Regions from separate parts of the Saccharopolyspora sp. ID03-671 genome, predicted to be linked through region 1. Evidence: riboswitches for the same ligand, from Rfam matches in the RefSeq annotation. Region 1 holds a riboswitch; the other holds the start of a gene.
What was found. A riboswitch is a leader RNA that binds a small molecule or an ion and turns the genes downstream of it on or off. The one in region 1 is predicted to bind S-adenosylmethionine.

Region 1 (3,402 bases):
GTTGCTGCTGGTGGGGCTGATCGCGTTGCGAGGAAGGAGGATTCGGCTGCTGGCGGTGGTCGCGGTGCTGCTCAGCGCCCTGGTCGTGCTGCCGGTGCGCACGATGCTGCCGGGCTGGCCGGTGCCGGGCTGGAGCGTGGTGGCCTGCGACGTCGGGCAGGGCGACGGGCTGGTGCTGGCCACCGGCACGCCGGGGGAGGCGGTGGTGGTCGACACCGGGCCGGACCCCCGACGGTCCGCGAACTGCCTGCGGCGCTTGGGGATCCAGCGCGTGTCGATGGCGGTGCTGACGCACCTGCACGCCGACCACGTCAGCGGCCTGCGCACGGTGCTCGGCGAGATGCCGGTCGGTGCGGTGGGGATCGGACCGCTGCGGGAACCGGAGTGGGCGTTCGACGATCTGGTGCGCGACACCCGCGCGCACCGCGCACCGATCGTCGCGCTGCAGGCCGGGCAACGGCTGACCTGGCCTTCCCTGGTGCTCGACGTGCTGGCCCCGGATCCGAGCGTGACCCGGACCCAGACGGCTGACGACGCCAACGACGCCTCGCTGGTGATCCGCGCGACCACCCCGGCGGGCCGGGTGCTGCTCACCGGAGACGTGGAGCTGCCGGGGCAGGGGCGGCTGGTGTCGTCGCGGGAGGACTTGCGAGCCGACGTGCTCAAGGTGCCGCACCACGGATCCCGGTACAGCGCACCGCGTTTCCTCACCGCGGTGCGGCCCGGGCTCGCGCTGATCAGCGTCGGCGCGGGCAACGACTACGGCCACCCCAACGCGTTCGTGATCGACACGCTCACCCGCGCCGGTGCCCGGGTGCTCCGCACCGACCAGGAAGGGGACATCGCGGTCCTGCCGGGGCCGCAGGGGCCGCGCTTCGTCTCGCGCGGAGATCCCTTGCGCGCCGAGGAGAACTGACCGTCCGCTGTGGACGACGAAGCGGGTGGCCGCCCGTGGGGCGACCACCCGCTCGCGAAAGAGGAGGCTCGTCCTACAACTGGATCAGAGGCCCAGCGCCTGGTTCACCGACTCGGTCGTCGGCGCCACGGTGGCCTTCGGGCCCAGCTCGCCCTCGACGGCGTCCAGGGTCTTGAGGCCGTCACCGGTGATCAGCAGGACCGTCTCGGCGTCCGGGTCGATCTTGCCGGCCTCGATGAGCTTCTTGGCGGTCGCGACGGTCACGCCACCGGCGGTCTCGGCGAAGATGCCCTCGGTGCGGGCCAGCAGGCGGATGCCGGCGCGGACCTCGTCGTCGGTGACGTCCTCGATGGCGCCGCCGGTCTTGCGGACGACGTCGAGCACGTACGGACCGTCGGCGGGAGCCCCGATGGCCAGCGAGCGGGCGATGGTGTCCGGCTTGACCGGCTGCACCACGTCGTGGCCGTTGCGGTAGGCGGTGGAGACCGGGGAGCAGCCGGTGGCCTGCGCGCCGAAGATCTTCACCGGGGAGTCCTCGACCAGCCCGACCTGGCTGAGCTCGTTGAAGCCCTTGTAGACCTTGGTCAGCTGCGAGCCGGAGGCGATCGGCACCACGATCTGCTCGGGACGCCGCCAGCCCAGCTGCTCGGCGACCTCGAAGGCCAGGGTCTTGGAGCCCTCGGAGTAGTAGGGCCGGACGTTGACGTTGACGAACGCCCAGTCCTCGTGCTCACCGGCGAGCTCGGTGGCCAGCCGGTTGACGTCGTCGTAGTTGCCGTCGACCGCGAGCAGCGAGCCGTCGTAGACCGCGCTCATCAGGATCTTGGCGCGTTCGAGGGTCTTGGGCACCAGCACGACCGAGTCCCAGCCCGCGCGGGCAGCGGCGGCGGCCACGGCGTTGGCGAGGTTGCCGGTGGACGGGCAGGCCAGCACCTTGAACCCGAACTCGCGGGCGGCGGCCAGGGCCACGGCCACGACGCGGTCCTTGAAGGAGTGCGTGGGGTTGCCGGTGTCGTCCTTGATCCAGATCTTCTTGACGCCCAGGGCCTTGGCCAGGTTGTCCGCCTGGATCAAGCGGGTACAGCCGGGCTCGGTGTTGGGGATCTGGTCGACGTTGCTCGGCACCGGCAGCAGCTGCTTGTAGCGCCAGATGGAACGCGGACCGGCCTCGATGTCCTCGCGGCGGAGCTGGGGGAAGTCGTAGGCGACCTCGAGCGGCGAGAAGTCCTCGAGGGAGACGAACTCAGGAGCCAGGGGCTGCCGGTGTCCCTCTTCCTTGGACACCAGTTCGACGGCGTTGCCGAGATCGAACTTCTTGCCGGCAGTGGTGGCGGCGTGGGCAGCAGCAGTCATCGCGCGAGGTCCTCTCCTCATCTGTCCCGCGGACGGGTCGGAATTGGCACCTGTTTGCGTCCGTGACCTCGCGCCGGTTTTTCGCACGATGCATCGGACGAACGGTTGCCGGGGCTTCAACGGGCCGTTCCCTCTGCCCCTCTGGATGAGCTATTCGGTTGTGGCGGCAACGTTAGTGGAACGCACGTCTTCCTGGCCAGTGCGCATCCAGATGGCGGGACTGTCGCCGCTCCGTGGGACCATGCCCGCATGAGCTCACCGACCGTTGTCGCCGACCCCCTGCACCTGGTGCTCGGGGACGAAGAGCTGCTGGTCGAGCGCGCGATGTGGGCGGCGGTCGGTGCCGCGCGCGCCGCCGATCCGGAGGCCGATTTCAGCCGGGTGAAGGTGAGTGAGCTCACCCCTCCTGAGCTCGCTGAAATGCTGAGTCCCTCGCTGTTCGCAGAGGCGCGGGTGCTCGCGATCGAGTCGGCTCAGGACGCGGGCAAGGAGATCGCCGAAGCCCTGCTGACCCACGCCAAGCAGCCCGCCGAGGGCATCACGCTGATCGTGGTGCACAGCGGCGGTGGCCGGGCCAAGCACGCCAAGGAGCTGCCCAACGCGCTGAAGAAGGCGGGCGCGCGCGTCACCGAGTGCAAGAAGCTCACCAAGCCCGCCGACCGCGAGGCGTTCGTCCGGGACGAAATCCGCCGCGCGGGAGGCAAGTCCGACTCGGGCGGGGTCAACGCCCTCATCGAGGCGGTCGGCTCGGACCTGCGGGAACTGGCGGCGGCGGCCTCGCAGCTGGTGGCCGACACCGGCGGCAAGATCGACGCGGACGCGGTCGGCCGGTACTACCGGGGCCGCGCCGAGGTGACCGGGTTCGCGGTCGCGGAGAAGGCCGTGGTGGGCGATCGCGCCGGGGCGTTGGAGGCGCTGCGCTGGGCGATCCAGCTCGGGGTGCCGCACGTGCTCATCGCAGACGCCCTGGCCGATTCGGTGCGCACCATCGGCCGCGTCGCGGCAGCGGGCGGCCGCAACGATCCCTACCGGCTGGCCGGGGACCTCGGCATGCCCGCGTGGAAGGTGAAGAAGGCCCTGTCCCAGTCCCGGGGCTGGACGCCGACGAGCCTGTCCGCCGCGCTGCAGGTCGT
Region 2 (3,402 bases), 2.7 Mb from region 1:
GGTCGGGCCCTCCCAGCCGGGGCTGGGATGCACGGCGACGCCGATCGGCTTGTCGATCACGACGATGTCGTCGTCCTGGTGGAGGATCTTCATGCCCTCGACCGGCACGGCGACCACCTGGATCGGCTGCTCGGCCGCGGGCAGGGTCACCTCCAGCCAGGACCCGGCCATGAGGCGGTCGGACTTGCCCGCGGGAGCGCCGTCGACCAGCACGTCACCGGCCTCGGCGAGCCCGGCGACGGCGTTGCGGGACAGGCCCAGCAGCTTGGACAGACCGGCGTCGATCCGCATGCCGTCCAAGCCCTCGGGCACCGGGAGGGTTCGGAGTTCGCTCACGACCGGTCGGCCTTCTTCTGCTTGCGGTGGACGGTGCCGTCGTAGTCGCGCCCCAGCAGCGACAGCAGCACCACGAGGATGCCGCCGCAGGTGATGCAGCTGTCGGCGACGTTGAACACCGGGAACACCTGGCCGCCGGGGGCCAGGAACGACAGGAAGTCCACCACGTGGCCCTGCAGCGGACCGGGCGCGCGGAACAGCCGGTCGCCGAGGTTGCCGCAAGCACCGCCGAGCACCAGGCCGAGGCCCACGGCCCAGCCCGGCGAGCGCAGCTTCGGCGCCAGCCACACGATCACGCCGACCACGGCGATCGCCAGCAGCGCCAGCAGCCAGGTCAGGCCGGTGGCCATCGAGAACGCGGCACCGGGGTTGCGCAGGACGTCCAGGTAGAACAGGCCGCCGAGCACCTTCAGCGGCGCGTTGCCCTCCAGGTGGGCGACCACGATGATCTTGGTGATCACGTCCAGGACCAGCCCCGCCGAGGCCACGCCGAACAGCAGCGCCAGCAGCTTCCCGGACCCGCCCTTCGGGGCGTCCGAGGCCGGGGTCGTCTCGGCGTCCTCCGACGAGGAGGCCGCCTGCTCAGGAGGGGGGTTCTCGGTGCTCACCCCGCCATTGTCCCCGACCCCGGCGACCGGCCGAGCACCAGGACCGCCAGTCGGACCTCACAGCAGGAACGGCGGCAGCGGGCGCGCGTCCTCGACGGGCTCCCAGCGGCCCTCGACCTTCCGGTACTGCGCCGCAGGACCGTCGCCGACCAGCGCCTTCAGCGCCGCGACGAGGCGGTCGACGTGCTCGGTCGTGGTGCCCAGGCCGAGGCTCACGCGCAGCGCCCGCTCCGCGTCCGAGCCCGCCCTGCTCAGCAGGTTCCGGGTGCCGAGGTGGGCGCAGAACAGGCCGTCGCGGACACCGATGGCGTGCTCCGCCGACAGGGCCGCGGCCAGCAGGCCCGGGTCCTGGCCGTCGACGGTGAAGCTGACGACGCCGACCCGGTCGTGCTCCGGCCCGAACAGGCTCAGCTCGCGCAGGCCCGGGACCTCGGCCAGCCCCGCGCGCAGCCGCCCCAGCAGCGCCGACTCGTGCTCGACGACGCCGTCCCAGCGGGTGGCGAACGTCCGGCAGGCCGTGGCGAGCGCGTGCACGCCGACGGTGTTCGGCGAGCCCGCCTCGTGCCGCTCGGGCCCGGTGGTCCAGCTGACCGCGCGCTCGTTGACCGCGCGCGTCGCGCCTCCCCCGGCCAGGTGGGGATCGGCGGCGTTGAGCCAGTCGGCGCGGCCGATCAGGGCACCCGCGCCGAACGGCGCGTAGAGCTTGTGGCCGGACAGGGCCGCGTAGTCGACGTCGAGCTCGGCGAGCCGGACCGGCCGGTGCGGCGCGAGCTGCGCGGCGTCCAGGACCGTCCGGGCGCCCCGGCGGCGGGCGACGCGGGCCAGCTCGGCGACCGGCCACAGCTCACCGGTCACGTTGCAGGCCCCGGTGAGCACCGCCAGCCGCGGCCCCTCCGGGCACTCCGCCAGCGCCGCGTCCAGGGCGGCGACGGCGTCGGCGGGGCTCTCGGGAGCCGGGATCCGGCGCACGTTGCGCCAGGGCAGCAGGGCCGCGTGGTGGACGGTGTCGAACACGACCACCGACGTGCCGCGCGGCACCGCCGAGGCCAGCAGGTTCAGGGCGTCCGTCGTGTTGCGGGTGAACACCACCTCATCGCCCTGACGTGCGCCGACGAAGTCCAGCAGGACCTGCCGCGCGCCCTCGTAGACGCGGGTGCAGACCTGCGAGGCGAACCCGGCTCCCCGGTGGACGCTGGCGTAGTACGGGAGGAGCTCGTCGACCGCGTCCCGCACCGCCGACAGGCACGGAGCGCTCGCCGCGTGATCGAGGTTGGCGTAGTGCGCGGTGCCACCGGTGACCAGCGGGACCCGCAGTCCCGCTCCGACCACACCGGGCACGGCGACGGACTGGCTCGGAACATCGATGACGGTTGAAGACATCGCGACCCTCCCGGGGCCTCAAGGGCCCTCGGCGGGCCCGCGCTTGCCGAGCCGCACCGCGCGACCGGCCAGGTCCTCACCCGGGGCACCCCACCGCGGTTGGAGGGTTGCCGGCCAGCAAGCCGGGGCTTTGCGCTGGCACTCATGACCTTCGAGACGGGAGGTTAGCGGGGTGTCTCGGGGGTTGGCAAGGGGGTTTCGCTTTGTGGGATGCCACCCAGGCGTCTCGTCCTTAAAAAGGACCACCTACGGGTACGTTTCGCCAGGCAGTGCGAATTTCGTACGAAATTGCCTACCACTCAACGCAACTCACGTCCTCAACGCGGGCAATTTCGTATGAAATTGGCACTCCGCACCCCAGCAGCAGGACCACAAGCCCAAGCAGAGGGGCCCTTCGGACGAAGTCCGAAGGGCCCCTCTGCCGTAGTCGAGTCCTCAGACGCGAGTGACCGAGACCTTGATCTCGACGTTGTCGCCGACGGTTCCCGTCACGCAGTCGTCCGCGGTTCCCGTGGTGATCTCGTCCGCGAGGGTTTCGCCCGCGATGAAGTCGCGGTGGGTCGCCACCGCCGCCGCGACCTCGTCCGGGGCCTCGACGGTGACCTCGATGCGGTCCGAGACCTCGAAACCGGCGTCCTTGCGGGCGTTCTGGATCACTCGGACGACGTCTCGGGCCAGGCCCTCGGCTGCGAGCTCCGGGGTGACCTCGGTGTTGAGCACGACCAGGCCGTCGCCGTCCGGCAGGGCCGCCGCCGCGCCCGAGTCCGTCGAGACCAGCCGCTCGGTGAACTCGCCGTCCTGCAGCTCGATGCCTGCGGCGACCACAGTGGACCCGCGCCGCTCCCAATCACCGGACTTGACGGCCTTGATCACCTTCTGGACGTCCTTGCCCAGCCGCGGACCGGCCGCGCGGGCGTTCACCGCGATCTCGAAGCGGCCGTGGGCCGCCACGTCGGTGCTCAGCTCCAGGCCCTTGACGTTGACCTCGTCGCTGATCAGGTCCGCGAACGGGCGCAGCGCCTCGGCCTCCGGCGTGGCCACCACCAGCGAGGACAGCGGCAGCCGGACCCGCAGCTTG

Region 2: another riboswitch for S-adenosylmethionine. It lies ahead of REH65_RS23830 (aminotransferase class V-fold PLP-dependent enzyme); the one in region 1 lies ahead of thrC (threonine synthase).

Annotation. Positions count from the first base shown of each region.
Region 1 is NZ_CP134054.1:2,475,501-2,478,902, reverse strand. It holds gene REH65_RS11100 (DNA internalization-related competence protein ComEC/Rec2) at 1-916, shown strand, start outside; gene thrC (threonine synthase) at 1,001-2,269, opposite strand; SAM riboswitch class I at 2,284-2,421, opposite strand; gene holA (DNA polymerase III subunit delta) at 2,519-3,402, shown strand, end outside.
Region 2 is NZ_CP134054.1:5,137,640-5,141,041, reverse strand. It holds gene REH65_RS23840 (RluA family pseudouridine synthase) at 1-291, opposite strand, end outside; gene lspA (signal peptidase II) at 333-944, opposite strand; gene REH65_RS23830 (aminotransferase class V-fold PLP-dependent enzyme) at 1,002-2,324, opposite strand; SAM riboswitch class IV at 2,359-2,474, opposite strand; gene ileS (isoleucine--tRNA ligase) at 2,760-3,402, opposite strand, start outside.